Regions from separate parts of the Pseudomonas salmasensis genome, predicted to be linked through region 3. Evidence: predicted binding sites of a transcription regulator. Region 3 holds the regulator's gene; each other region holds the start of a gene.

What was found. Region 3 encodes FliA, which starts transcription of late flagellar genes. Its sites were predicted from a motif close to CTAAAGTTTNNNNNNNNNNNGCCGNTAA; they were not measured.
Region 1: a site for FliA is predicted at 1,580-1,607, ahead of flgM (flagellar biosynthesis anti-sigma factor FlgM). Genes of this name have one in related genera too.
Region 2: a site for FliA is predicted at 3,367-3,394, ahead of HU731_RS27175 (methyl-accepting chemotaxis protein). Genes of this name have one in related genera too.
Region 4: a site for FliA is predicted at 4,994-5,021, ahead of motA (flagellar motor stator protein MotA). Genes of this name have one in related genera too.

The regions. Positions count from the first base shown of each region.
Region 1 covers NZ_CP077083.1:1,999,661-2,007,056, forward strand. Annotated here, with positions in the region: gene HU731_RS08770 (chemotaxis protein CheV) at 1-663, opposite strand, end outside; gene flgA (flagellar basal body P-ring formation chaperone FlgA) at 738-1,502, shown strand; gene flgM (flagellar biosynthesis anti-sigma factor FlgM) at 1,644-1,967, shown strand; gene HU731_RS08785 (flagellar protein FlgN) at 2,016-2,486, shown strand; gene HU731_RS08790 (flagellar brake protein) at 2,583-3,332, shown strand; gene HU731_RS08795 (MFS transporter) at 3,392-4,765, opposite strand; rRNA gene rrf (5S ribosomal RNA) at 5,100-5,215, opposite strand; rRNA gene HU731_RS08805 (23S ribosomal RNA) at 5,386-7,396, opposite strand, start outside.
Region 2 covers NZ_CP077083.1:6,008,924-6,016,319, forward strand. Annotated here, with positions in the region: gene HU731_RS27155 (cytochrome b) at 1-159, shown strand, start outside; gene HU731_RS27160 (LysR family transcriptional regulator) at 160-1,101, shown strand; gene HU731_RS27165 (flavin reductase) at 1,158-1,685, opposite strand; gene HU731_RS27170 (acyl-CoA dehydrogenase family protein) at 1,945-3,135, shown strand; gene HU731_RS27175 (methyl-accepting chemotaxis protein) at 3,459-5,084, shown strand; partial or broken gene HU731_RS28700 (TIGR03756 family integrating conjugative element protein) at 5,233-5,358, shown strand; gene HU731_RS27180 (multidrug effflux MFS transporter) at 5,517-6,737, shown strand; gene HU731_RS27185 (TetR/AcrR family transcriptional regulator) at 6,755-7,360, shown strand.
Region 3 covers NZ_CP077083.1:1,649,436-1,656,831, forward strand. Annotated here, with positions in the region: gene HU731_RS07120 (protein-glutamate methylesterase/protein-glutamine glutaminase) at 1-538, opposite strand, end outside; gene HU731_RS07125 (chemotaxis protein CheA) at 587-2,794, opposite strand; gene HU731_RS07130 (protein phosphatase CheZ) at 2,806-3,594, opposite strand; gene HU731_RS07135 (chemotaxis response regulator CheY) at 3,613-3,987, opposite strand; gene fliA (RNA polymerase sigma factor FliA) at 4,155-4,895, opposite strand; gene fleN (flagellar synthesis regulator FleN) at 4,892-5,725, opposite strand; gene flhF (flagellar biosynthesis GTPase FlhF) at 5,831-7,147, opposite strand; gene flhA (flagellar biosynthesis protein FlhA) at 7,159-7,396, opposite strand, start outside.
Region 4 covers NZ_CP077083.1:4,143,575-4,150,970, forward strand. Annotated here, with positions in the region: gene HU731_RS18535 (HAMP domain-containing protein) at 1-159, opposite strand, end outside; gene serB (phosphoserine phosphatase SerB) at 293-1,507, shown strand; gene asd (archaetidylserine decarboxylase) at 1,638-2,498, opposite strand; gene HU731_RS18550 (rhodanese-like domain-containing protein) at 2,514-3,329, opposite strand; gene HU731_RS18555 (HDOD domain-containing protein) at 3,387-4,922, opposite strand; gene motA (flagellar motor stator protein MotA) at 5,089-5,940, shown strand; gene motB (flagellar motor protein MotB) at 5,944-6,963, shown strand; gene rsgA (small ribosomal subunit biogenesis GTPase RsgA) at 7,129-7,396, opposite strand, start outside.

The sequences.
Region 1 (7,396 bases), 350 kb from region 3:
CAACTTGCGCAGGTAATCCAGGGCTTGGCGCCCGTCATTGAGGGCCACCACCTCCACCCCGACGGTTTGCAGGCAACGTGTGACCTGCTTGCGCGCCACGGAAGAGTCGTCCACGGTCAACACGCGCAGCGAAACCGCCTTGTGTGCCGTTTCGGCATCCACCACGCCAACGGAGATGGTTTCCGAGGTAGGGGCCACTTCGGCGAGGATCTTCTCCACGTCGATAATTTCCACCAACTGGTTATCGACCCGCGTCACCGCCGTCAGGTAGTGATCGCGCCCCGTGCCCTTGGGCGGCGGATGGATCTCTTCCCAGTTCATATTGACGATGCGCTCCACCGAGCGCACCAGGAACCCCTGGGTCTTGGTGTTGTATTCGGTGATGATCACGAAAGGGTTCTGACGGTCTTGCAAACCCGCGGCCCCCGTGGCCATTGCCAGGTCAAGAATCGGAATGGTCGCGCCACGGATGTTGGCCACGCCACACACTACCGGACTGGACTTGGGCATGATCGTCAATTTGGGACATTGCAGCACTTCACGCACTTTAAACACGTTGATGCCATACAACTGATTGCCATCCAGGCGGAAAAGCAACAACTCCAGGCGATTCTGCCCTACCAGCTGTGTGCGCTGGTTTACTGAATCCATTACACCTGCCATGCCCAGACTCCTAAATCCTAGGGGTACGACGCGTACCCAACACTAAACGGCACGAGCTTTGCTATTTACTGAGTATGGATATTAAAACGACAGTTTCCCGACACCCTGGCCGCTCACGCTACCGCAGACTGCTCTGCGCCGCGATGGCGCTGCTTGTCTCGGGCCTGGGCGTCACGGCCCGCGCCGACAACGTTACCCTGCCTGATCTACTTATCGGCGTCACCCAAGGCTTTCTTGAGTTCACTGTAGAAGATTATCTGGCGACCACCCAGACGCCGGGGCGTTATGAGATTCAGGTCAACCAGTTGGACCCACGCTTGCGCATGCCACTGTGCGACAAGGAATTGACAGCCACCCTGGAAAGCCCCGCCCAGCCCATCGGCCGTGTGACCGTAAAGGTGCGCTGTGAGGGCGCCTCGCCCTGGACGGTTTTTGTACCGGCTCAGGTCAAGCTGTTTCGCGACGTGGTGGTCGTGGCGCGACCGTTGAAGCGCACCGGCATCATCGGCTACGAAGATGTGGCGTTGCGCGAGCGGGACATCAGCCTGATCAACCAGGGCTACCTGACGTCGCTGGACCAGGCCGTCGGGCAGAAACTCACGAGACCGGTGGTCACCGACCAAGTCCTCACGCTGGTTCATCTGGAACAGGCCGAGGTGATTCGCAAAGGTGACCAGGTGGTGATTTCCGCCAGCAGTGGCGGCCTGAACGTCAGAATGCCGGGCGAGGCGTTGTCCAACGGCGGCATGAGCGAACAGATCCGCGTCAAGAACCTCAACTCCAATCGCGTGATCAAGGCGAGAGTCACCGCGCCAGGCCAGGTCGAGGTGGCGCTATAGATGACTGGAATCAAATGCCAGCTTTTCCTACACTGTGTGCTGGATATTGAGCCGAACAGGTTTATTGTCAATCGAGCCTAAAGTTTGCCCGGGTATGGCCGAAAACATGGCAAGCGTCCAAATACCCAGAGGTTTTTCAACATGGTCATTGATTTCAGTCGTTTGAATAACGCCCCGGCCTTGCCCGGCAATACGCGCACCGGCGGTGCCAAGGACAGCGTAGAAGCCAAGCCGCAGCCCTTGCCTGCCAAAGCAGAGCAGGCCGCCGCCAGCCAGAGTGGGGAATCGGTACACCTGAGCAATGAGGCTCAACAGTTGCAGAAGGTCACTGACTCGCTGCGCGATCAACCCGTCGTCAACAAAGCCCGCGTGGCCGAGTTGAAACAGGCGATCGCCGATGGCAGCTATAAAGTCGACAGCAACCGTGTAGCCAGCAAGCTGCTCAACTTCGAAGCCGAGCGCTAGGCAAAAGCCTGCGCAGGGCTTTTGGACGCTTAAAACCCAAGGCCAGCCATGCACCACGACGAACATTTGCTCCAACTGATCATTGATGATCTGGCACCGACGCAACGATTGCTCGAGCTGCTCAAGGAAGAATCACTGGCCTTGTACGGCCGAGATATGCCCTTGCTGGAAGAAATCCTGGCGCGCAAACAATCGCTGATTGTCTTGCTCGAACAGCATGGCAAGAAGCGTAGTGAGATTCTGATCAGCCTGGGCCTGCCTGCCGATCATGATGGCCTGGCACAACTGGCCAGCCACTCTTCAGTTGGCGATCAACTGCTGGCACAAAGCAAAGAGCTCAATCATTTGCTTGCCCAGTGCCAGGAAGCCAACCTGCTCAACGGTCAGTCGATCCAGCTCCAGCAAGCCACCACCGCCAATCAGCTGCGCATATTGCACGGCGGAGAGCCTCCGGCCCTGTATAACGCCCAAGGCTCCACCTCACGCCTGGTCAAGCCAAGCACCCGCAGCCAAGCCTGACGCCGGTTTACAGCGTGGCCTATCCAAGGCGCGCTACATACTGGCAAAATGCCGGTTCTTGCGTGTAGTCGTATTTTGCCTGGAGATGGAAGAACCGTGTTCAACGCCCTTAATGCGGAAGATGCACCGCAGCCACCCAAGGTGCTCACCACGCCTCTGGAAATCGCCAGCACGTTGCGGATGCTGCAAGAAAGTCATGACCCGCTGATCATCACTTTCCACGAACGCAGCCAGCGCTTCCAGAGCTACCTGGTGGACATCGACCGGGACAGCAAGACGCTGGTACTGGACGAAATGATTCCCCGTGACGGTGAACGCTATCTTGAGAATGGCGAAGCTTTCCGTATCGAAGGTTTCCATGAGGGTGTGCGGGTTGCCTGGGAAAGCAATGGCACGTTGACCATCAGCGAAAAAGGCGGCCACCGTATCTACAGCGGCAGCCTGCCCGGCGAAGTGGTTTACCATCAACGACGCAATGCCTTCCGCGCCGCTCTCAAACTCGCGCAATTGGTGGACATTCAGTTGGGTGGCGAGAAGCTCAAGGCGCCTATCAGCGGTAAGCTGCTGGATATCTCGGCAACCGGCTGCAAATTGCGCTTTGAAGGCGATATCTCCGAGCGTCTGCAGTTGGGCCAGGTCTATGACCGCTTTATCGCTGCCCTGCCCTTCGGCAGCATGACCACCTCTGTGGAACTGCGCTACCTGCACTTTGAAGACAAGATCAACACCACCTTTGCCGGCGTGCGCTTTCACAACATGAGTGGTTTGGTGCAGCGTCAAGTGGAGCGCTTTGTCTACCAATTACAACGTGAAGCTCGGCGCTTCGATAAAGACGACGATCTTTAAGCGTTAGACGCTGAGATAAAAAACGGGCAGATCCTGATGGGATCTGCCCGTTTTTTCGTTCAGGGGCGTGCCCTGCTCAAGTCATGGGGATGTTCGTCCGGGTCGGGTGGCTCGTGCGGTTCTTCGCTCGTCGGCTCCTCGGTTTCAGGGGCAGGCTCTGGATCAGGCACAGTGACTTGCATCTGCTCCTGTACCACCTGCTCATCCACCCGCGGATCAAGGGCAGCCACCAAGGGCGAACTGGACATGCTGTCGGGCATCGCCACGTGATGCAGCGGTGCGTCGTCGACCTGATGCAGGTTGGTCACAGCCTTGGGTCGAATGCGCCACACCAGGATCAACGCACACAGGCTGAAAAACGCATAGAGCATCTGGCTGCCGAATAGCTTCATCACCACACCGGCCAACAGCGGCCCCACGCTGGCGCCGATCCCGTAGGTCACCAGCAACATGGCCGTTAGTGATACCCGACGATCACCTTCCACATGGTCGTTGGAAAAGGCCACAGCCAAAGGGTAAAGGCAGAACTGCACCAGCGAACAGAAGAAGCCTGCCACGAACAGTACTTCCAACGGCACCTGCGTCATGATTGCCAACGGCAAGGCCGTTATCGCCAGGCACAAGGCAAAGCAGCGAATCAGCAGTGCGCGGTCATAGCGGTCCGACAACCAGCCCAGCGGCCACTGCACGACCAATCCAGCAAAAATGCAGCTACCCATGAACAGGCCGACTTGCTCAGTCGTCAGGCCCTGCTGAGAGGCGTAGAGCGGTGCCAAGCCGTAGAACGAACCGACGATCAACCCAGCGCCCAACACGGTGCTGAGCGACTGCGGCACGCGCTTGATAAAGAAGCGCGGCTCCATCGGGGCCGGGTGCAGTGGGGCCGGGTGAATGCGCCGAGTCATGGCCACCGGGACCAGGCACAGCGCGAAGCACAGCGCCACGAGCATTAACAGCTCAAGCCCCAGATGGGGATGCATGACCAGGATCAACTGGCCCAGTACCAGCCCAAGGTAGGACGCAATCATGTAGCCGCTGAACACTACGCCGCGCTGCTTGGCATCTGCCTGCTCATTGAGCCAACTCTCGATGACCATGTACTGGCACATCATCCCCAGGCCCACGATCATCCGCAGCACAATCCAGGCTGGCAGCCAATCAACCAAACCGTGACCCAGCACTGCTGCGCCGACGATCCCCGCGCAGGTGGCGTAGGCACGAATATGCCCGACCCGGGCAATCAGGCGGTGCCCGAGCTTGCCGCCCAGCACCAAGCCAAAATAGTTGGCAGCCATCAGTGCACCCACCCACAGGCTGTCGACATTGTCTGCTGCCAGGCGCAAAGCCAGATAAGTACTAAGCAGGCCGGAGCCGATCAGCATCATCAAGGAGGCGAAATAAAGGGCTCGAAAAGATTTCCAGATCTGGCGCATCGGCGTTCCGAGCGGCTCCTTGCGGTAAGGGGTAGGGCTATCAGCATGATAGTCCGGGGCGGTTGAGTCCGGACAGGCGGCAGGGCCTGTTTACGGGGATTATTTTGTTTCACAGCTCAGACGCTACGTGAGTGTCTGTGAGGTACATAACCGTGGAGATAAATACACGGCGCACCACCTGTGAACCTTGATCACACGCAAGGTTCGACTGGTATTCGGGTATCTGTATAAAAGGCTTCAATGGAACACTATGCAGGCTTTGGAAGTTGGCGTTCTTTTCGAGCGCCCAAAACAAAACCCCAACTGCTTTCGCAATTGGGGTTTTGGAATTTAATCTTGACGATGACCTACTCTCACATGGGGAAACCCCACACTACCATCGGCGATGCATCGTTTCACTGCTGAGTTCGGGATGGGATCAGGTGGTTCCAATGCTCTATGGTCGTCAAGAAATTCGGGTACTGAGTCGCGGCCAGTTGGCCTCGCTTCAGCAAATTGGGTAGGTGATAGATCTCGGTGTTTTGTGAGCGTCGAACTTTCGGTTCATCTTCGTCTTCACACACCGCAATCTGGTCTCTCTCGCTTTTCAGCTCAGAGCATGCAAATTGCTTGGGTGTTATATGGTCAAGCCTCACGGGCAATTAGTATTGGTTAGCTCAACGCCTCACAGCGCTTACACACCCAACCTATCAACGTCGTAGTCTTCGACGGCCCTTCAGGGAACTCAAGGTTCCAGTGAGATCTCATCTTGAGGCTAGTTTCCCGCTTAGATGCTTTCAGCGGTTATCTATTCCGAACATAGCTACCCGGCAATGCCACTGGCGTGACAACCGGAACACCAGAGGTTCGTCCACTCCGGTCCTCTCGTACTAGGAGCAGCCCCTCTCAAATCTCAAACGTCCACGGCAGATAGGGACCGAACTGTCTCACGACGTTCTAAACCCAGCTCGCGTACCACTTTAAATGGCGAACAGCCATACCCTTGGGACCGGCTTCAGCCCCAGGATGTGATGAGCCGACATCGAGGTGCCAAACACCGCCGTCGATATGAACTCTTGGGCGGTATCAGCCTGTTATCCCCGGAGTACCTTTTATCCGTTGAGCGATGGCCCTTCCATACAGAACCACCGGATCACTAAGACCTACTTTCGTACCTGCTCGACGTGTCTGTCTCGCAGTCAAGCGCGCTTTTGCCTTTATACTCTACGACCGATTTCCGACCGGTCTGAGCGCACCTTCGTACTCCTCCGTTACTCTTTAGGAGGAGACCGCCCCAGTCAAACTACCCACCATACACTGTCCTCGATCCGGATAACGGACCTGAGTTAGAACCTCAAAGTTGCCAGGGTGGTATTTCAAGGATGGCTCCACGCAGACTGGCGTCCACGCTTCAAAGCCTCCCACCTATCCTACACAAGCAAATTCAAAGTCCAGTGCAAAGCTATAGTAAAGGTTCACGGGGTCTTTCCGTCTAGCCGCGGATACACTGCATCTTCACAGCGATTTCAATTTCACTGAGTCTCGGGTGGAGACAGCGCCGCCATCGTTACGCCATTCGTGCAGGTCGGAACTTACCCGACAAGGAATTTCGCTACCTTAGGACCGTTATAGTTACGGCCGCCGTTTACCGGGGCTTCGATCAAGAGCTTCGCGTTAGCTAACCCCATCAATTAACCTTCCGGCACCGGGCAGGCGTCACACCCTATACGTCCACTTTCGTGTTTGCAGAGTGCTGTGTTTTTAATAAACAGTCGCAGCGGCCTGGTATCTTCGACCGGCATGAGCTTACGGAGCAAGTCCTTCACCCTCACCGGCGCACCTTCTCCCGAAGTTACGGTGCCATTTTGCCTAGTTCCTTCACCCGAGTTCTCTCAAGCGCCTTGGTATTCTCTACCCAACCACCTGTGTCGGTTTGGGGTACGGTTCCTGGTTACCTGAAGCTTAGAAGCTTTTCTTGGAAGCATGGCATCAACCACTTCGTTACCTAAAAGGTAACTCGTCATCAGCTCTCGGCCTTAGAATCCCGGATTTACCTAAGATTCCAGCCTACCACCTTAAACTTGGACAACCAACGCCAAGCTGGCCTAGCCTTCTCCGTCCCTCCATCGCAATAACCAGAAGTACAGGAATATTAACCTGTTTTCCATCGACTACGCTTTTCAGCCTCGCCTTAGGGACCGACTAACCCTGCGTCGATTAACGTTGCGCAGGAAACCTTGGTCTTTCGGCGTGGGTGTTTTTCACACCCATTATCGTTACTCATGTCAGCATTCGCACTTCTGATACCTCCAGCAAGCTTCTCAACTCACCTTCACAGGCTTACAGAACGCTCCTCTACCGCATCACTTACGTGATACCCGTAGCTTCGGTGTATGGTTTGAGCCCCGTTACATCTTCCGCGCAGGCCGACTCGACTAGTGAGCTATTACGCTTTCTTTAAAGGGTGGCTGCTTCTAAGCCAACCTCCTAGCTGTCTAAGCCTTCCCACATCGTTTCCCACTTAACCATAACTTTGGGACCTTAGCTGACGGTCTGGGTTGTTTCCCTTTTCACGACGGACGTTAGCACCCGCCGTGTGTCTCCCATGCTCGGCACTTGTAGGTATTCGGAGTTTGCATCGGTTTGGTAAGT
Region 2 (7,396 bases), 1.9 Mb from region 3:
AGCTCCGCGCTTTACGCTTGGTTTCGGGCCGCACATGGGTTATTCGCCTGGGTTCTGTTTCTGCTTGTGTTAGGACATCTTTGCGCAGCGCTGATACATGCTTGGATATACCGCGACGGCGTCTTTTCCAGCATCACGCGTAAGGCTCGTGGTAAATAAATGACGCACATCAACATGGCCACGATCGATCTGAATCTTCTCAGGACTTTTGTGGCTATTTGGGAATACCGCAGCCTGACAATCGCGGCCGAACGCCTGCACCTCAGCCAGCCCGCCGTCAGTCACGCACTGCGTCGACTACGCGATGTGTTTGACGATCCGCTGTTCGTACGAACAGCAACGTCGATGGAGCCGACTGACGCAGCTATTCGCCTGCACGGCCCCATTGAACATGCGCTGATTATTATTCAAAGCGCATTAATGATGTTTTCGAACTTTGAACCGAAAACAGCGGATCGTACTTTTCGCATCTCCATGTCGGATATGTCGCAACTTTATGTGCTACCGACGGTGATGGAAGTGCTAGCGCGCGAGGCGCCGAAAGTACGCCTGGATGTGCGTCAAATGCCTATAGAGCAACTGGCTATGGCATTGCGCAAAGGTGATGTAGATATCGCGATAGGCTATCTGGTAGAACTTGGTGAAGAGTGCATCCACGAAAACTTGCTAGACGACGAATTCATTTGTCTGTTGCGCGACGGCCATCCTTTTCAGGAAGATGAATTGAGCGTTCAGGACATACTCGCCCTGCGCTATGTTGACGTTTCGAGCAATATTACCGGCCATGGCGTAACCGCCGATGCAGCATTCGGAAAGGCCGGCATTGCGCGCGAAATCGCTCTGAAAGTGCCTAACTTCACGATTGCCCCGAAAATCGTTGCCAACACTGATCTGGCATTGATTCTGCCGCGTGCCATTGCCATGCAGCTAAACCACGACCAGCGCTATCGGCTGCTGAGTCTGCCCATCGAATTGCCACCTATCTCGGTGGGACTTTATTGCCATAGCCGTTTCCTATCGGATGCCGGGATAACCTGGCTGCGCGGGTTAATCATTAGTCTATTTGCCTCCGGCAGCCATACTGGAGTTCATATCAAATGAGGCGTGCGAGCATTCTTTATAAACCCTGTAACCCACGAATGGGGAACTGCAATTATTCAGGATGCCGACGTCTGTACGTTGACGGCTGCAGCCCGCCCCAGACGGTGAAAGTTTCTCCCAAAGTAAATCAGGCTCTCCCCCTCTTCACGGACCTGAATTTGGTTAATTTCTACAAATAATACCGAATGCGATCCGACTTCCTTGATATCTACTATGTTTCCTTCGAGGCTTGCTAGGGCGTCGTTCAACACCGGTAGGCCCGAGGAGCCTGTCCGCCAATCCTGGCCGGCAAAACGTTCAGCAGGCGGCAGGTCGGTCATACCAGCAAACTGTCGCGCAACACCCTCCAGATCACCGGTCAGTATATTTACGCACAACGCCCTGTTGCCCAGCAACGCTTCATGAATTGAACTGTTACGGTTGATGCAAACCAATAATGTTGGGGGCGTATCAGTGACCGAACAGACCGCACTCGCAGTTAATCCGAAGCGACCATGGGGGCCATCGGTAGTAATGATATTCACCGCCGCAGACAACAATGACAGCGCTTGCCGAAAATGTTGTTTTGATTGATCGCTAACCATAACCTTCACCTTTTAATTATTGACTTGGTGAATCCATGTTGAGAGGGATTGTTCATTCGGTCAAATTCGCTTTACTCATACGCACTATTGACAGCAGGAATAGCCATCGCCCTTAAACGCCCTCCCCTTTAGAGGCGCATGGCACGACAGTTAATTCCCACGGATTATTTAGCTTATTCATATTTCGAATTTGATTTTTTCTTATCCGCCCACGCATCCTGAACGTGAATGCAATCACACCAGCCAGAGAACAATAAATATGAACAGCAAAAATAACTTCGATGCCCCTGACACACTTGATGGCGCTCCAATCAGCATCAAGGCAATTTCCCTGGATGATGTAATTGCGGAGATTGCCGAGCGTCGCAGCGAGTTTAACCAACGCTCCCATGTCCCTTTAGACATGATCGAAAAAATGAAAGCAGTGGGTATCTTCCGCGCCAGTACTCCCAAATGTTTCGGTGGCGATGCGCTGCCTCCAGCCGAGTTCCTGCGCATCGTAGAGCGGGTTTCCGAAGCCGACGGTTCGGTCGGTTGGGTGACCGCGTTCGGCTCAGCCAACATCTACCTGGCGGCACTCCCCCCGGCAACCCAAGCGTTGATTTATGCCAACGGGCCAGACCAGGTCTATGCTGGCGGCCTTTACCCTCTACAACCCGCCAAAGAGACTGAAAATGGCTGGGAAGTCAGCGGGCACTGGCGGTTCGCTAGTGGGTGCAAAGGTGCCAACTGGATTGGTGTAGGCATCGGCGGCACATCGGCCAACGGTGGAGGACCGGCGGCAGGCAAACCGCTGACCGCAGTGTTCCCGGCAGGCGAAGTGCAGATCGTCGATAACTGGAATGTTGTCGGTATGCAAGGGACGGGTAGCCATGACCTCAAATTGCACAAAAAAAACGTCGAGCGCGAGTGGACATTCGTGCGTGGTAGCGCTTCAACCATTGACGAACCCCTCTATCGTTACCCATCCGTGGCCTACCAAGCGCAGGTCCACGCCGCCGTTAACCTTGGGTTGGCACGAGCGGCACTTGACATGGTGATCGCGATGTCGGGCAGCACCAAGACTGTCACCGGTGCCCCACGCTTGGGCGATCGGGCTTATTACCGCAGCGAACTGGGTAAGGCAGAGGCGATGCTGCGCAGCTCACAGGCTTTTTTCTACGAAACCGCCGAAATTGTATGGGCATCGCTTTTGGCCGGTAATCCAGTGACTTTGCATCAGGCAAACTTATTGCGCCTCAGCGCCACCCATGCTGCTCATACCTGCGCGGATGTAGTCATGAAGGCTTATCGGCTGGCTGGCACCACGGCCATTTTCACCGACAATCGCCTGCAATGGATCGTACGCGACTCCATGGTAGTCACACAGCATGCTTTCCTCGGCGAAGCGACTTATGACGGCGCCGGCGCGGTGTTCGCCGGCATCGAACTGAACATGCCCTATCCTTGAACGCCAATCTGCACAGCAACTTCTGCCAAGCTGCTTCAGCCTCCGAAACTGATTGTGCACGAGAAATACTCAACCTCGTTGGCGTGTATCTACCCAAATAACGAAGATGCCATTCAGGTCGTTTGGGTTGGAGATTGTCGTCATCGAGTTGCGTCGCGCCAACATCACTCTTTTATGAAAGTCGGACAGTGGGCCCTATCTGTTTTAATCCGAGACACACAGCGTTTTTCGCTCAAGTACGTCATCTAATGACCGATAAAAGTTGATGCGCGGGACCCTACGCCGATGCTCATTGGGAGCACATTCCTCGCTCTAGGAAAACCATGACAATAAGAACAATGAACATTGCTCCACGCGCATTTCTCGGGTTCTCCCTGATAGGCGCGCTCATGTTGATTCTCGGCCTCTTCGCCCTGTCGCAGATGAGCAAAATCCGAGCAGCCGGCGACGACATCGCAATAAATGGCGTCCCTAGCTTTCAGACCCTGAACGCTCTCACGGTGACGGGCGTCCGTATGCGGGTGTTGTCGTATCGCCTGTTGACTGATCGCGAACCGAATGCTCAGAACAGGACCATCGAATTACTTGCGGAACAAAACCAACAACTTAACAAGTCGCAGGCAGCATACGCCAAACTGATTTCATCCCCTAAAGAGCAGTCCGACTACAACGACTATATGCGGCTGATGGATGAATATCGGAAGATCGAAACGCGACTTGTCACCCTCAGTCGGGCCGGCAATCTGCAAGAGCTGACGCGCCTGTTAAACACCGACTCTGCTGCCAACGCTGAACAGATAAATGTGGCGTTGAGCAAGCTTACTGACTTCAATAACACCCAGTTGGCTATCATCAATCAATCCGCTGCTGACCAGTACAGTTCTGCGTTCAACTGGGTTGTCGGCCTCCTGATTATTGCCTCGCTGCTGACCATGCTGTTTGCCTGGCTGCTGACCAAGAGCATCACCCAACCGATAGCGTTGGCACTTGAAGCTGCTGAAACCATCGCCGAAGGTAATCTGACCCGCCCGATCAACGTCGACGGCACTGACGAAGCGGGCCGGTTGCTGCTCGCCATGCAAAAGATGCAGGAGAAACTGCGCGATACCTTGATGCGTATTTCGGGATCCGCAACACAACTGGCTTCCGCTGCAGAGGAGCTGAACGCAGTAACCGATGAGAGCGCCCGCGGTCTGGCGCAGCAGGATAACGAAATAGAGCAAGCTGCGACTGCAGTCAACGAAATGACCAGCGCCGTCGAAGAAGTGGCGCGTAATGCAGTGAGCACTTCCGAGGCATCAAAAAACGCGACGGCGTCAGCAGGCGATGGCCGGGATCTGGTTCAGGAAACCGTCAACGCTATCGAACGCATGAGCGGCGATGTGCAAAGCACCGCTGATCTTATCGGTAATCTGGCGGAAGAATCCCGCGACATCGGCAAGGTTCTGGACGTGATTCGTGGCTTGGCGGATCAGACCAACCTGCTGGCGCTGAACGCAGCCATCGAAGCGGCCCGGGCCGGTGAAGCCGGTCGCGGCTTTGCGGTGGTTGCCGATGAAGTGCGCGCTTTGGCCCATCGCACCCAACAGTCCACCAGCGAAATTGAACGCATGGTTGGCAGCATTCAAGGCGGCACCGAAAAAGCGGTCGGTTCAATGCGTAACAGCACTGACCGTGCTGAATCGACCCTGAACATTGCGAAAGGCGCAGGCTTGGCGCTGGATACCATCAACGCTGCGGTTATCGAGATCAACGAACGAAACCTGGTCATCGCCTCCGCTGCGGAAGAACAGGCTGCAGTCGCCCGAGAAGTGGACCGCAACCTGGTCAACATCCGCGACCTGTCGACGCAATCTTCAAACGGCGCCGCCCAGACCAGCGCCGCCAGCGGCGAGTTGACCCGCCTGGCGGTTGACCTGAACAACATGGTTTCGAGGTTTAGCTTGTAAGAGGTATCGGAGGCCATCTGTCAGAGCGAGGCTTGTCCGCTACTGCGATGACGAGGTCTGCCTGATATACCAAGGAGCCTGGTTCGCAGGCAGGACTCGCTCTCACAGGGTTCAATTTGAACCCTGATCCCGCCCAAAGTTACGGCCCTTGGCGCTAAGTATCCTGTTGGCGCATGGGCCAGCAGTGGCGCTGGATAATGGCGCCATATCGTCCTCTGTGTTGTCTCCAAATTACCCCGCCTACAGGCCCATCGGCATTTGTTTCTGGCTCAGTTGAACGCCCTTCGGTTGCTCCCCTCTCCTGCCCTGCGCGGCGCGCTGGCCGGTGCTTGCTGACCACTGAAACAAGAACAACTTGACCTTCCCTCCGGATTCTCGTTAACCTCGCGCCGTCAGCCTACCTTCCGGTAGGAAGCTAATCGTGAGTTTGTTATGGAAAAGAGTCACTCCGGCAGTCCTTCGCTGAAATTTGCCATTGCCTTGGGCGCCATCGCCGCACTGGGGCCCTCAGCCGTCGATATGTATTTGCCAAGCCTGCCCGAAATGGCGGTCGATTATTCGACCAGTGTTGCCAGCATTCAGCTGACGCTCACGGTCTTTTTGTTGGCAATGGGGCTTGGGCAATTACTATTCGGGCCGGTTGTCGACGCCTTGGGCCGTCGACGTCCACTGATGGCAGGCTTGTTACTATTCAGCTTGAGTGCGCTGGCTGCAGGCGCGGCCCCGACCCTTGAATGGCTACTCTTAGCACGATTTGCCCAGGGGATAGGCAGTGCTTTGACGTTGGTAGTCATCATGAGCATGGTGCGTGACGTCACTCAGGGCGTTCAGGCAGCAAAACTTTTTGGCCTGCTGCTGACCATTCAAGGTGTTGCTCCCATCATCGCCCCGGGGTTGGGTGGTTACATTGAGGCGCATTTCGGATGGCGGGCCGTCATGCTGGTACTGGCTGTTCTTGGTGCGCTGGTGGCGGTGAATTCGATGGCTGTTTTGCCTGAAACACTACCCGTGCAAAAGCGCGAGCCATTGAATATGAAACGGGCGATCGGCACGTACGCGCGGATCGCAAAAGAAGGTCGCTTTCTACGGCCCACCTTAGCGCTGTCAGCCGTGTTCTTCTTTCTCTTTGCCTATGTAGGCGGCGCTACATTTGTTTATCAGAAGGAATACGGGTTGCCTGCTGCCCAGTTTGGTACGCTGTTTGGCGCAACCGGCATAGCGATTCTAATCGGGGCCGTCGTGGCTGCCAGACTGGTGGGCAAGTACGGTTTGGCGCGCATGGCAACGGCTGGAGCTTTTTGCATCTTTGCAGGTTCTGTCATGGCCTACGGCGCAGCAGTATCTGGTTTTAGTTTGTACTGGCTGGCCGCCGGCGTCGCGATAGCACTGCTTGGATTGGGGATTGCAGAAACCTCATTGATGACGCTAGTGATGTCTTCGCAAACCACTGCCCTGGGTTCAACGGCTGCATTGCTCGGCGCGTTTCAGCTTGGCATCTCGGCCTTCGCCACACCGTTGACCGGTTGGGCGAGCAGCCATGGCGCCATTGCCTGGTGCGCATTCCTGATAGTCTGCGCCGTTATGGTGGGTGCGCTGACCTGGGTCAGTGTGCGCGAAGGCAGGGCCGAGCACATCACCGCGTTAAATCACTGAATTAAAAGGTCATCCCGATGAAAGTGCTGAGCCCTTCGGCAAGCAGAATCTGTGATATCGCTCTGGTGCATTTCGCTGAGCGGGGATACGACGCCTCGTCGCTCAATGAAATCGCTGTCGTGGCAGGTATGCGCAAGCCGTCGTTATACGCGCACTTCAAGAGCAAGGATGATCTGTTCAACGCCGTGCTGAATCTGGCGCTGGCGACGGAGAGGCACTATATCGAAGAGATGTTTGCAAGCGTCCCGGCGAATGATGACGAGCCCGGCAAGCTGTACACGGACAATCTTTCAAACCGCTACGAGTCTTCCGCTGCTCTGCGTTTCCTGCTGCGCACGGCATTCTTTCCGCCTTCGGAGCTGAAGGCATCGGTCACGACGGGCTTTGAAGCCTATCTTGATCTCTTGCGTGAACGTTTTGGAGCAGGCCTTGAGAACAGGTATCCAGCACTGTCGGCGAACGAGATTTCGATGTTCCAGGATGCTTATATCGGTGTTATCGACAGCCTTCATGTCGAGTTGATTTACTGTAGTGAAGGCACTTACCGTCGGCGTCTTGCCGCTTTATGGCGCATTCTTGGTGATTCGCTGTCTCTGGCTGTGGGGAAAGGGGCACATGGATAACTCAACCATTTAAACTGTGCAAAACTATTGCTCCCT
Region 3 (7,396 bases):
TCGGCGCGGCAGCACGTACCGGCGCTACCGCAGGCCGGGCCACGGGCGCAGGCGCCGGGCGCGCAAACGACGACGTCGGCGCCGCTGCTGCGGGCGCAGGCGTGGGGGCTGGCGCGGGTGTGCTGAACAGGCTGCGACGGTTACTGCGGGAAATGCTGTGCACCTTCTCGCACAGCATCTGCTTGACCTTGTCGGGGTTGCGCGAGATGTCTTCGAAATTCTTCGGCAAAAAATCCACCGCGCCGGCATCCAAGGCGTCGAGGGTGACCCGCGCGCCTTCGTGAGTCAGCGAGGAAAACATCAATACCGGTGTGGGGCAGCGTTGCATGATGTGGCGCACGGCCGTGATGCCATCCATCATCGGCATCTCGTAGTCCATGGTGATCACGTCTGGCTTCAAGGCAATGGCTTGATCGATCGCCTCTTTGCCGTTAGTGGCCGTACCGACCACCTGGATCGTTGGATCAGCGGAAAGAATTTCCGAGACGCGGCGGCGGAAGAAACCCGAATCGTCCACCACCAGGACCTTGACTGCCATAAACACTCCGTTAGGCGGGGCGGGCATGACCGCCCTGCCCCACCAGAATCAAATACGCCGTGCGGCGTAACGCTTGAGCATGCTCGGAACATCGAGAATCAGTGCGATGCGACCGTCACCCGTGATGGTTGCGCCCGACATGCCTGGGGTGCCCTGCAGCATCTTGCCCAAAGGCTTGATCACCACCTCTTCCTGGCCCACCAGTTGGTCGACCACAAAGCCGATGCGCTGGGTGCCCACGGACAGAATCACCACATGGCCCTCGCGCTGTTCTTCGTGGGCAGCCGAGGCCACCAGCCAACGCTTGAGGTAGAACAGCGGCAATGCTTTGTCGCGCACGATCACCACTTCCTGGCCGTCCACCACATTGGTGCGCGACAGGTCGAGGTGGAAGATCTCGTTGACGTTGACCAGCGGGAAGGCGAAGGCCTGGTTGCCCAGCATCACCATCAGGGTCGGCATGATCGCCAGGGTCAAAGGCACCTTGATGACGATCTTGGAGCCTTGGCCCTTGGTCGAGTAGATATTGATCGAGCCGTTGAGCTGGCTGATCTTGGTCTTCACCACGTCCATGCCCACGCCACGCCCGGACACGTCGGAGATCTCGGTCTTGGTCGAAAAGCCCGGGGCGAAGATCAGGTTGTAGCACTCGGTGTCGCTCAGGCGGTCGGCGGCGTCCTTGTCCATCACGCCGCGCTTGACCGCGATATTGCGCAAGATGGTCGGGTCCATGCCTTTGCCGTCATCGGTGATCGACAGCAGGATGTGGTCGCCCTCTTGCTCTGCCGCCAAAATCACTTTGCCGTTGCGCGACTTGCCGGCGGCTTCACGTTCTTCCGGGGTTTCTACGCCGTGGTCGACCGCGTTGCGCACCAAGTGGACCAGCGGGTCGGCCAGGGCCTCGACAAGGTTTTTGTCGAGGTCGGTTTCTTCGCCCACCAGTTCCAGGTTGATTTCTTTCTTGAGCTGGCGTGCCAGGTCGCGAACCAGACGCGGGAAACGGCCGAAGACTTTCTTGATCGGCTGCATCCGCGTTTTCATCACTGCGGTTTGCAGGTCGGCGGTGACCACGTCGAGGTTCGACACGGCCTTCTGCATGGCTTCGTCGCCGCTGTTCAGGCCCAGGCGCACCAGGCGGTTACGCACCAGCACCAGTTCGCCCACCATGTTCATGATGTCGTCCAGGCGCGCGGTATCCACGCGCACGGTGGTCTCGGCTTCGCTGGCGGGCTTTTCCGCTGCTGCCGGCGACGCTGCACGCGCAGGGGCCGGGGCGGCGGCAGCTGCAGGCTTGGCAGCCGGCGCAGGTTTGGCTGCAACCGGTGCCGCAGTGGCAGCGGCTGGCGCTGCTACCTGAGCGGCAGCGGCCGGGGCCACTTCGCTGAACTTGCCTTTGCCGTGCAACTCGTCGAGCAGGGCTTCGAATTCGTGATCGGAGATCAACCCGTCACCGGCCGGCGCTGCGCTGGCCGCTGGCGCTGCGGCGGCAGTCGCCGCCACCTCGGGCAGGGCTTGGGCCACAAAGGTGCCTTTGCCATGCAGTTGGTCGAGCAGTGCCTCGAATTCGTCGTCGGTAATGTCGGTGCTGGCGTTGGCAGCGGGCGCTTCTGGCGCTGCGGCAGGCGGTGCCACGGCATCTGCTGCGAACTGGCCTTTGCCGTGCAACTGGTCGAGCAACGACTCGAACTCAGCGTCGGTAATGTCTTCACTGCTCGGCGTCGCGGCAGGCTGCACCGGCGATTCCGCTTGGGCCTTGACCGCGCTGAGGGAGTTGAGCAGTTGTTCGAACTCGCTGTCGGTCACGTCCGGCTCGGCTTGCGCCACCGGCTCCGGCGCGGCCTCGACCACCGGCGCAGCCGCGGTGTCGGCAGGTTCTGCCAGGCGCGCCAGGGCGGCCAGCAATTCCGGCGTTGCGGCAGTGATCGGTGCACGTTCACGCACTTGGCTGAACATGCCGTTGACCGCATCCAGTGCTTCGAGAATCACGTCCATCAGTTCCGAGTCGACGTGACGCTCACCCTTGCGCAGGATGTCGAACACGTTCTCGGCGATGTGACAGCACTCCACCAGCTCATGGAGCTGGAGGAAGCCGGCGCCCCCTTTTACAGTGTGAAAACCGCGAAAAATTGCATTGAGCAGGTTCGCATCATCCGGTCGGCTTTCCAGCTCGACCAGTTGTTCGGACAGTTGCTCTAGAATTTCGCCGGCCTCTACAAGGAAATCCTGAAGGATTTCTTCATCGGCGCCGAAGCTCATGTGGGTGCTCCTTAGAAGCCTAAACTGGATAACAGGTCATCTACGTCATCCTGACCTGACACAACGTCTTCACGTTTATCGGCATGAATCTGCGGACCTTCACCCTTGGCGAGATGTTTTTGTGGATCTTTTTCCGAGAGGATCGCTTCGCGGTCATGTTCGATGCCGGCAAAACGATCGACCTGGCCGGCCATCAGCACCAATTTGAGCAAGTTGCTTTCCACTTCGGTGACCAACTGGGTCACGCGCTTGATCACCTGGCCGGTAAGGTCCTGGTAATCCTGGGCCAGCAGGATGTCGTTGAGGTTGCTGGCCACCGTGCGGTTTTCCTGTTCGCTGCGTGACAGAAACCCGTCGACGCGACGCGCCAATTCACGAAACTCTTCAGCACCGACTTCACGGCGCATGAAGCGGCCCCAGTCCTGGCTCAAGGCCTGGGCTTCGGTGGCCATGCCGTTGACCAGGGGCGTGGCGTTTTCCACCAGGTCCATGGTGCGGTTGGCCGCCGCCTCGGTCAGCCTGACCACATAGGACAGGCGCTCGGTGGCATCGGTGATCTGGGAAATTTCTTCGGCCTGGGGCATGCGCGGGTCAATCTGGAAATTGACGATTGCGCTGTGCAGCTCGCGTGTGAGCTTGCCCACTTCCTGGTACAGGCCGCGGTCACGGGTCTGGTTAAGCTCATGGATCAACTGCACCGCATCGGCGAACTGGCCTTTTTCCAGGCTGTCGACCAACTGGTGAGCATGTTTTTTCAGGGTCGACTCAAAGTCGCCCTGTGACGTTTCGTTATGCTCCATAGCTCCCCCGCGATGGCATTAGCCGTGGATGCGTTCGAAGATTTTCTCGATCTTCTCTTTCAAGGCCAGTGCCGTGAATGGCTTGACCACGTAACCGTTGACCCCGGCTTGGGCGGCTTCGATGATCTGTTCACGCTTGGCTTCGGCGGTCACCATCAGCACAGGCAGGCTGCGCAGTTTTTCATCGGCGCGCACGTGGCGCAGCAGGTCGATACCGGTCATGCCCGGCATGTTCCAGTCGGTCACCAGAAAGTCGATGCTCCCGCTGTTGAGAATCGGAATGGCCGTCAGGCCGTCATCCGCCTCGACCGTGTTGGTGAACCCAAGGTCACGCAACAGGTTTTTAATGATCCGCCGCATCGTTGAGAAGTCATCAACGATGAGGATTTTCATGTTCTTGTCCAATTCGACCTCCAAGCAGTCTTAAACGCGCCCAGCACCTGGACGCGCCATTTCAATCAACAGGCGTTACACAAAAAGGACTGCCCAGGGCACCACGGTACTCACCCGCAAAACCCTGCGGTTTCACGGTAGCGTCTGCAGTGTCCCCACACTGCCTGTCAGCGCGCGCGCCACTCGGCCAATCGCCCCCGCAAGCGGGCTGCGCACTGGCTATGCAACTGGCTGACACGCGATTCGCTGACCCCCAGGACCTCACCGATTTCCTTGAGGTTCAGCTCTTCGTCGTAGTACAGCGCCAGCACCAGCCGCTCACGCTCCGGCAGATTGGCGATTGCATCGGCCAACGCGCCCTGGAAACGTTCGTCTTCCAGGTCGCGCGACGGCTCCGTATGCGCGCTCGCGCCGTCCTCGTGCAGCCCTTCGTGTTCGCCGTCCTGTAAAAGGTCGTCGAAACTGAACAGGCGGCTGCCCAAGGTATCGTTCAAAATCCCGTAGTAATCGTCGAGACTCAATTGGAGTTCGGCCGCAACTTCATGATCTTTAGCGTCACGACCGGTTTTTGCTTCAATTGCACGAATTGCATCACTGACCATGCGGGTATTGCGGTGTACCGAACGCGGCGCCCAATCGCCTTTACGCACTTCATCGAGCATCGCGCCACGGATACGGATACCCGCATACGTTTCGAAACTGGCGCCCTTGCTGGCGTCGTATTTGGTTGAGACTTCAAGCAGGCCGATCATGCCGGCCTGGATCAAGTCTTCAACCTGCACACTCGCGGGCAGGCGCGCCAACAGGTGATAGGCAATGCGCTTGACCAGCGGCGCATAGCGCTCGATCAATTCGCCCTGGCTGTCACGTGCCGACTTTTTGTAAAGGTTGTAGCCGCTGGATGTCATAGCACCGGTCCTGCGCTCGTCTGATGCACCAATCGCTCGACGAAAAACTCCAGATGCCCGCGCGGGTTGGCAGGCAATGGCCAGGTATCGACCTTCTGGGCAATGGCCTTGAACGCCAGTGCGCATTTCGAACGAGGGAACGCTTCATAGACCGCACGCTGCTTTTGCACGGCCTTGCGCACACACTCGTCATAGGGAACTGCGCCGACGTATTGTAAAGCCACATCGAGGAAGCGATCCGTGACCTTGGTCAACTTGGCGAACAGGTTGCGCCCTTCCTGCGGGCTCTGGGCCATGTTGGCCAGCACGCGAAAGCGGTTCATGCCGTAGTCACGGTTAAGCAGTTTGATCAGTGCGTAGGCATCGGTGATCGAGGTGGGTTCGTCGCACACCACCAGCAGCACTTCTTGCGCTGCGCGCACAAAGCTGACCACGGATTCGCCGATGCCGGCGGCGGTGTCGATCACCAGCACGTCGAGGTTGTCACCAATGTCGCTGAACGCCTGGATCAAGCCGGCATGCTGCGCGGGACTCAGGTGCACCATGCTCTGGGTGCCCGAGGCCGCCGGCACGATGCGAATGCCTCCGGGGCCCTGGAGCAGCACGTCGCGCAGCTCACAGCGGCCCTCGATCACATCGGCCAGGGTATGTTTGGGTGTCAGCCCCAGCAGAACGTCCACGTTCGCCAAGCCCAGGTCAGCATCCAGCAGCATGACGCGACGGCCAAGCTCTGCCAGGGCCAGGGACAAATTCACTGACACGTTAGTTTTCCCGACGCCACCTTTGCCGCCGGTCACCGCGATCACCTGTACGGGATGCATGCTGCCCATTTTATTTCTTTACCTTGTCTTGCTTAGACGCAGGCTACATGGCTTGGCCGCGTGAATCGCTTGCAGACCATCGATGTAGGTACATTTCACGGTGTTCATCCTGCCTCAACCCACCCGTTTAGCCGGGTGGTGGTAAAGGTCGGCGAACATATCGGCCATCGCTTCCTCGCTAGGCTCGTCTTGCATTTGCACACTCACGGCACGGCTGACCAACTGATGACGGCGCGGCAGATGCAGATCATCCGGGATCCGCGGCCCGTCGGTGAGGTAGGCAACCGGTAATTCATGGCTGATGGCCAAGCTCAATACCTCGCCCAGGCTCGCGGTTTCGTCGAGCTTGGTGAGGATGCAGCCGGCCAGGCCGCAACGCTTGTAACTGTGATAAGCAGCGGTAAGAACCTGTTTCTGGCTGGTGGTTGCAAGCACCAGGTAATTTTTTGACTTGATGCCACGCCCGGCCAGGCTTTCGAGCTGCATGCGCAGCGCCGGATCGCTGGCTTGCAGGCCGGCGGTGTCGATCAACACCACGCGCTTGCGCAGCAACGGCTCGAGGGCATTGGCCAGGGACTGGCCCGGGTCGACATGGGTCACCGGCACGTTGAGGATGCGGCCCAGGGTCTTGAGCTGCTCCTGGGCGCCGATGCGGTAGCTGTCCATGCTCACCAGCGCAATATTCTGTGCGCCGTACTTGAGCACATAACGGGCGGCCAGCTTGGCCAGGGTGGTGGTCTTGCCCATGCCGGCGGGGCCGACCATGGCGATCACACCGCCCTCTTCCAGGGGTTCGATTTCCGGCGTGGCGATCATGCGCGCCAAGTGCGCCAGCAGCATGCGCCAGGCTTGGCGGGGCTCTTCGACTTCGGCGGTCAAGGCCAGCAGGTCGCGGGACAACGGGCCGGACAGGCCGATGCGCTGCAGGCGACGCCACAGGTTGGCTTGCTGCGGCTTGCTGCCTTGCAGTTGGGTCCAGGCCAGCGAGCCCAGCTGCACTTCGAGCAATTCACGCAGGCCGTTGAGTTCAAAACGCATCGAGTCGATCACGCGCTGGTCAACTGCGGCAGCCGGGGCAGGCGCTGCAGGACGCGGCGGTTCGACAAAGGTGGGTTCAACCAGCGGCTCGGCAGCGGTCAGCGGCAGGCCGGCGAACAACTGGCGATTGGTGCTGGCATCGCTGTCGCCACGCATGCTCAGTTCAGCCTGGGCCGACACAATGCGCGAGGCGGTCTTGCGCAGCTCGTCTTCGAGTTCCATGTTCGGCACGCGCGGGGCCAGCGCCTGGGGGGTGTAATCCAGGGCAGCCGTCAGCTCGACACCGCCGGCAATCCGACGGTTACCGATAATCGCGGCATCGGCGCCCAGCTCATCGCGGACCAATTTCATGGCCTGACGCATATCGGCGGCGAAAAAACGCTTAACTTGCATAACCCACTACCTCAGCCATTGGGCCCAACTGTCGCGACGATAGTCACTTGCTTATTGTCAGGAATTTCCTGGTAAGCCAACACGTGCAAATTCGGTACAGCCAGGCGTCCAAACCGCGACAACATCGCGCGAACCGGGCCGGCCACCAGCAGGATCACCGGGTTGCCCTGCATTTCCTGGCGCTGTGCGGCGTCGATCAACGAACGCTGCAGCTTTTCAGCCATGCTTGGCTCCAGTAAAACGCCCTCT
Region 4 (7,396 bases), 2.5 Mb from region 3:
CTGCAAACCCATCACGCAGGCGTAGATCACCAGGGCCAGAGCGACCAGGATCACGTTATGGCTGGCGATGCGCAATGCAATCGGTACACGGCGATGGCGCAGTGCCCGGAAGATCAGCAGGAAGAAGTTATCGGTTTTTACTGGCGTGGGCCGGTTCACTTGCGCTCGGCTCTTGGTCCGTGAAGTTGACGCGCAGTATAGCGACAGGCCCATGGCCGGCAAAGCGCTGGCTGTGCCCGATGGTCACTGAAAGTGGGTAGAATGCGGTTTTTTTCCAGCCTGGGGGTGCGCTTTGCGCGAAATTGTCCTGATCAACATCACGGGTGAAGACCGACCGGGTCTCACCGCAGCCATTACCGGCGTCCTGGCCCAGGGTGGTGTGAACATTCTCGACATCGGCCAGGCGGTGATCCACGACACCTTGTCGTTCGGCATCCTGGTGGAAATCCCCACCACTGAACAGGCCTCCTCGGTGCTCAAGGACATCCTGTTTACGGCGTATAAGCTCGATCAACAGGTACGTTTCACCCCGGTGTCCGAAGCCGATTACCAACACTGGGTCGAAGGCCAGGGCAAAAAGCGCCACATTGTTACCCTGTTGACCCGCAAGGTAACGGCTGAACAGTTGCAGCGCGTCAGCTCCATTACCGCGCAGTACGGATTGAATATCGACCATATCGACCGTCTGTCGGGTCGCATGCCATTGGACACCCCGGCTGACAAGGGCAAGGGCTGCATCGAGTTCTCTGTGCGTGGCGAGCCGGCTGACGCGCAAGCGCTGCGCGCCGACTTCCTGAGCGTGGCCCAGGAACTGAATGTCGATATCGCCTTCCAGGAGGATTCGCTGTTCCGTCGCAACCGCCGCCTGGCGGTGTTCGACATGGACTCCACCTTGATTGAAGCCGAAGTCATCGACGAGCTGGCCAAGGCAGCCGGTGTAGGCGAGCAAGTCTCGGAGATTACCGAACGGGCGATGGCCGGCGAGCTGGATTTTCGTGCCAGCTTCAAGGAGCGTCTGGCGCTGCTCAAGGGCCTGGACGTGGGCGTGCTGGATTCGATCGGCGCGTCGCTGCGCCTGACCGAAGGCGCCGAAACCCTGTTCGCCGAACTCAAGCGCCTGGGCTACAAGACCGCCATCCTGTCCGGCGGCTTCACTTACTTCGCCAAGCAGTTGCAGGCCAAGCTGGGCATTGACTATGTATTCGCCAACGAGCTGGAAGTGGTAGATGGCAAAGTGACCGGCGTGGCGGTGGAGCCGATTGTCGACGCCCAGCGCAAGGCCGACCTGCTCAAGGAATTGGCGCACAAGGAAGGCTTGCGTCTGGAGCAGACCATTGCGGTCGGCGACGGCGCCAATGACTTGCCGATGCTGGCGATTGCCGGGTTGGGCGTGGCGTTCCGTGCCAAGCCGTTGGTCAAGCAATCGGCCAAGCAGGCGATTTCGACCTTGGGGTTGGATGGGGTGCTGTACCTGCTGGGCTTGCGTGACCGCGACGGTCAGCTCTAGGGCGCTACTCAACCCCCTGTAGGAGCGAGCTTGCTCGCGAAAATCGTCAACGATTACCCGGGCATTCTGGATGCCCGCGGTGCTCTTGAGTGCTTCGCGAGCAAGCTCGCTCCTACAGGGGTTGTGTCGATCAGGCTTTAGGCAAGGCGATACCCTGGCCCATCTGCACCGGCGTACCCGCTGCCAATTCTTCAGCCCACTTCACCTGATCCGGCCCGAACAGCACGATGGCGGTGGAGCCCAGTTTGAAACGACCCAGTTCCGCACCTTTCTCCAGATGAATCGGCGCGCGGGCCGCTTCGTCGTAGCGGAAGGTTTTCAGCTCGCGCTTGGGCGGCGTCACCAAGCCGGCCCACACGGTTTCAATCGACGCAACGATCATCGCACCCACCAACACCACGGCCATCGGGCCGCGTTCGGTGTCGAACAAGCAGACAGCGCGCTCGTTACGGGCGAACAACTCCGGCACGTTTTCGGCGGTGGTCTGGTTGACCGAGAAAATCCGCCCTGGCACATACACCATCTCGCGCAGGGTGCCGGCCAATGGCATGTGCACCCGGTGGTAGTCCTTGGGCGACAGGTAAATAGTCGCGAACTCGCCGCCCATGAACGGCGCAGCCATCGCGGCATCGCCACCGAGCAGTTCCAGCACGCTGAAACTGTGGCCCTTGGCCTGGAAGATACGGCCATGTTCGATCGGGCCCAGCTGGCTGACCGCGCCGTCGGCAGGGCTCAGTACTGCGCCTGGGGTTGGATCCAACGGGCGGGCGCCGTCTTTCAACGCGCGGGTGAAGAAGGCGTTGAAGTGCTCGTAGGCGCTCAGGTCTTCCACCAGGGCCTGGGACATGTCCACCTGGTAGCGCTTGGCGAACCAGGCGGTAAAGGCGTTCTTGAACCAGCGCACGCGGCACTCGGCGATACAGCCGGCCAGACGCGACAGCAAGTGGTGCGGCAGCAAATACTGGCTGAGGATAAACAACTGCTTTTTCATAACTGTCCTTAAACCTTAAATCTCGACGGGGGTGTCGGGGTGGTTGCCCCATTCGCCCCAGGAACCGGCATAACCTTTGACTCGCGGATAACCGAGCGCCTTGGCCACCAGGTAGGTGAAGCCAGAGCGGTGATGAGTCTGGCAGTGGGTGATGATTTCTTTGTCTTTGGTCAGCCCGAGGTCTTCGAGGATCTGCGGCATGTCACGGCGGATACGCAGGTTGCGTGCCTTGTCCATGCCGGCGGTCCATTCGAAGTTCACCGCGCCTGGAATGTGGCCGCCCTTGGCTGCGAGCACTTTCTCGCCGGAATACTCCAGCGGGCCACGGGCGTCCCAGATCCCCAGGTCGGCCGCGCCAAGGCGGCTTTGCAGGTATTCACGGGTGGCGGTAGGGCCGTCGTGCAGCGTGAGGCTGACCGGGCCGCCGGCTACTGGGGGGGCATCGGTGGAAAGCGGGTGCTTTTCCTCCAGCCATGCCAGCAGGCCGCCGTCGAGGTAGTGATATTTCTGGTGGCCGATCACGTCGAGCATCCAGATAAAACGCCCGGCCCAACCACCGCCTTCGTCGTCATAGACCACATAGGTGGCGTCCGGGGTGTGGCCCAGTTCGCCGAACAGTTTTTCCAGGTCGGCCTTGCTCGGCAGCAGGCCGGGTGCGGGCGGCTGGCCCAGTTGGGTGCGCTTGGGGTCAACGAAATGCGCGCCGGGGATATGCCCTTCGGCGTAGCGGGCGACACTGGTGAGGTCCACCAGTATCAAGTGCTTGGAATCGAGGCGACTCAACAGGTCGGCAGATTCGATCACCAGCGGCAAGCCAGAGAAGTCAGGCATGTGAGGTCTCCTGGGCACAAATGTTGGCGATAAAGGCCGGTGATTGTAGCGCAAGCATCAGGCGCTGCGGTTGGTAAAGCTGTGCAGGGCTTTCTCGATGCATTGGGCGGTTTTGCCGAACGCTTGCACGGTGGTTTCCGAGAACGGCCCGCCGCCCTGGTCCGCCACGATCAGCATGACCACCCGGCCGTTGCAGCTCAGTGAGCGCAACAGCAGGTGCTCGCCGACAAACAGGCGACGCAGGATCGGTGGCAGCAAGGCGGAAAACTGCGCATGGTTGTCGGGGTTCAGGCGTACCTGGGCGGACTTTTCCAGCAGGCGTTGCAGCAACGTGCTGTTGACCACATCCAGGCTCAGGTGAGCCGCGTCCTTGGGCAGGCCGTCGGCCTGGTGCACGCGCAAGGTGCTCAAGGCGCGATCGGCCATGAATATCAGTACCCGCTGCATGCCACTGGCCACCAGGGCTTCCTTGGCGCAAGTGGTCAGGTGCATGGCGTTGGCAAAGCGGCTCGGTTCCACCAGCAACTCGGTGCAACGCGTGCGCCACACGGCCAAGGCTTCGGCAGTCGGAGGCGGTGCAGGCAGCAAACCGCGATGGACTTTCTGCACATGCCACGGCCAGATCAGCGACAGCGCGGGGTGCCAGAGGTCGGGCATCAAGGTGGTGCGAGCGCTGGTCACCGCTTGCTGGTGGGCTTGCTGTTGCACATCGCTCAACGGCGTTTGCAGGTACAGCGCCGTCAGGTATTGCCAGCGCTCGGTGTGCGGGCAGGTCCAGGACTCCTGGGCCGACATCGCCAGCCCGTTGGCCAGCAGCACGGTGTTGGCCGGCTGGTTCAGCCAGCGCCGCAGGTTGGGCTCGGCATCGAGCAATTGCTGGTGGCGCAGGGCGTTGTCTTGACGGGCAATGTGCAGCGCCTTGACCAGCAGGCGTTGCTCGGCCAGCAGCAACTTGTAGCCCTGTGAAACCCAGATCGGCAGGTGCCAGGCTTCGGTCAAGCCCAGGCACAGGTCGAGCAAGCGCACGCCGAACAGCTGTTGCTCGACCTGGCGCGCCGATTGGCCTTTATGAATCACCCGCAACTCCCATTCTTCCAGGAGCTTGGGGTAGGCGACGGCCATCGGCCACAGTGGCGACAAAAACAGCAGGCTGCCCCAGTGGATGTCCTGCCACAGTCGCGCCAGGCGACTGCCGAACAAACCGTTGGCTTGCTGGGATGCGTGCTGGCTGATCAGCAACAGCTGACGCAAGGCCACGGGGATTTCCCGGGCGGGTACCGAAGGCAGGCGCGCCAACAACTCCTCGGCACGTTTGAGGCCCAGGCGGTTAAGCGCGACTTCAAGGTTTTCCGCAGGTTCGGCCAGGCTGCCGTGGGCTTGGCTGTTGGCTTCGCGCATCACACTCAACACCAGGGCCGGGCTGTCGTGCATCAGCTCAGCAATATCTCGCAATGAACTGCGGCTATCGCGAATGGCTTTGCACACGCGCTCATGACTGGCCTGGGGCACGGGTAGCAGCACGTCGTCCAGGCACTTGATCCAAGCGGCGAGGGTAGTGGGGCGGTTCGTTGGGACTGTCGTTTCAATTGCCATGATTGGGGCGCGATCATCACTTGCGTTCAACACGCCCGGAACGGGCCGAATTGGCTTTTCGCCTTAACGGGCTATAGTCTGGCGCAGTTTTGCCGATAAGTAGAACAAGAGTTTTGTGCAACACCCCATATGTCCATGAACCCGACGGCGCAAGTACCCCTCTCCTATGGCTAAAATTATCGGCATCATTGTCGTCATCGCAAGTGTGCTCGGAGGGTACGTCCTCTCCCACGGTAAAATCGCCGCACTGATCCAGCCTTTCGAAGTGCTGATTATCGGCGGTGCCGCGTTCGGCGCATTTTTGCAGGCCAACCCAGGCTATATGACCATGCACGTGGTCAAGAAGTCCCTGGGCATGTTCAGCTCGCGCTTCTCCCACACGTTTTATCTGGAAGTGCTGGGGCTGATCTACGAGATCCTCAACAAGAGCCGCCGTGAAGGCATGATGGCGATCGAGGGCGATATCGAAGACGCCGCAGCCAGCCCGATTTTTGCCAAGTACCCGGCAGTGCTCAAAGACGAGCGCATGACCGCGTATATCTGCGATTACCTGCGCATCATGTCCTCCGGCAACATGGCACCCCACGAACTGGAAGGCCTGTTCGACATGGAGTTGTTCAGCCTCAAGGAAGAGCTGGAGCATCCGTCCCACGCCGTGACCGGCATCGCCGACGGCATGCCCGGTTTCGGTATTGTCGCGGCGGTACTGGGTATCGTGGTGACCATGGCGTCCCTGGGCGAGGGCGATCAGGCGGCCATCGGCATGCACGTAGGTGCAGCGCTGGTGGGCACCTTCTTCGGTATTCTTGCCGCTTATGGTTTCTTCGGCCCGCTTGCCACTTCCCTGGCCCATGATGCCAAGGAAGAGATCAACCTCTACGAAGCGATCAAGGCGTGCCTGGTGGCATCGGCGTCGGGCATGCCGCCGTCGCTGGCCGTGGAGTTCGGGCGCAAGGTGCTGTACCCGAAACATCGCCCGAGTTTCTCCGAGCTGGAACAAGCGGTTCGCGGTCGCTAAGCCATGGAAAACAACCAGCCGATCATCATCAAGCGCGTCAAGCGCTTTGCTGCGGGGCACCATGGCGGTGCCTGGAAAATCGCCTTCGCCGACTTTGCCACGGCGATGATGGCGTTCTTCCTGGTGCTGTGGCTGATGTCTACCGCTACGCCAGAACAGAAGATCGCCATCGCCGGCTACTTCAAAGACCCGATTGGCTTTTCGGAAAGCGGCACGCCGTTTGTCATTGACCTGGGCGGCTCGCCGGAACTGGCGCCTGAGCGCACCATCAACCCCGAAGTGCAAACGGAGTCGCCCCAGGAAAAAATCCCGATTGAGCGCGACACCGTCGAGTCCATGGCCGAGCAGGTCGAACAGGAGCGCCTGGAACTGTTGCTGCAGGAATTGCAGAACAAGGTTGAAGAAAACCCACAGTTGCTGAAGTTCAAGGACCAGATTTCCTTCGAGATCACCCCCGAGGGGCTGCGCATCCAGATTACCGATGCGGCCAACCGGCCGATGTTCGACTCTGGCAGTGCGCGCTTGAAGCCGTACTTTGAAGACATCCTGCTGGCCATGGCAGACACCATCAAGGCGGTGCCGAACAAGATCAGCATCAGCGGGCATACCGACGCCAAGCCTTACGCGGGCCAGGGTGATTTCGGCAACTGGGAACTCTCGGCCAACCGCGCCAACGCCGCCCGGCGTGCGCTGGTAGCCGGCAGCTACCCGGACCCGCAAGTGGCGCGCGTGGTGGGCTTTGCCTCCTCGCAGCTGTTTGATTCCAAAGACCCGTTCAACCCGGTCAACCGCCGTATCGACATCGTGGTGCTGACCAAAAAAGCCCAGCGTGCGATTGAAGGCGATCAGCCCCCGCCACCGGCACCGACCCAGGGCGAGGGCGCGCCAGGCGAAGTGCCGGCCGACCCCAACGCGCTACCGCCGGAGCAGGAGCCGCTGCCGGCCCATGAGCTGCGCCAGAAGCTGAACCTGTTTGATGATGGTGGCGTCAAGGACCCTACGGCGCCTGCACCGAAGTCGTAAGCTCCAGATACAACAAGGCCGCGATGATCGCGGCCTTGTTGTATCTGTCACTGTAGGAGCGAGCTTGCTCGCGAAAAACGTCAACGATAACGCGTGTATCAAGGATGCCCGCGTTGCGCTTGAGGCCTTCGCGAGCAAGCTCGCTCCTACAGAGGAGGGGGCAGCTTAGTAGCTGCTCTCGGGCAAGCTCGCAATAATCGACCGATAGCTGTTCATCCGCTGCTGCTGCACGCGCCCATCTTCCAGTGCCTTGAGCAACGCACAACCCGGCTCGCGGTCGTGTTTGCAGTCACGGAAGCGGCAGGTGCCGATCAGGTCGTTGAACTCAATGAAGCCCGCTTCCACATCGCTGCGGCTGACGTGGCCCAAGCCGAATTCACGAATACCCGGTGAGTCGATCAACTCGCCGCCGCCCGGGAAGTGGAACAACCGC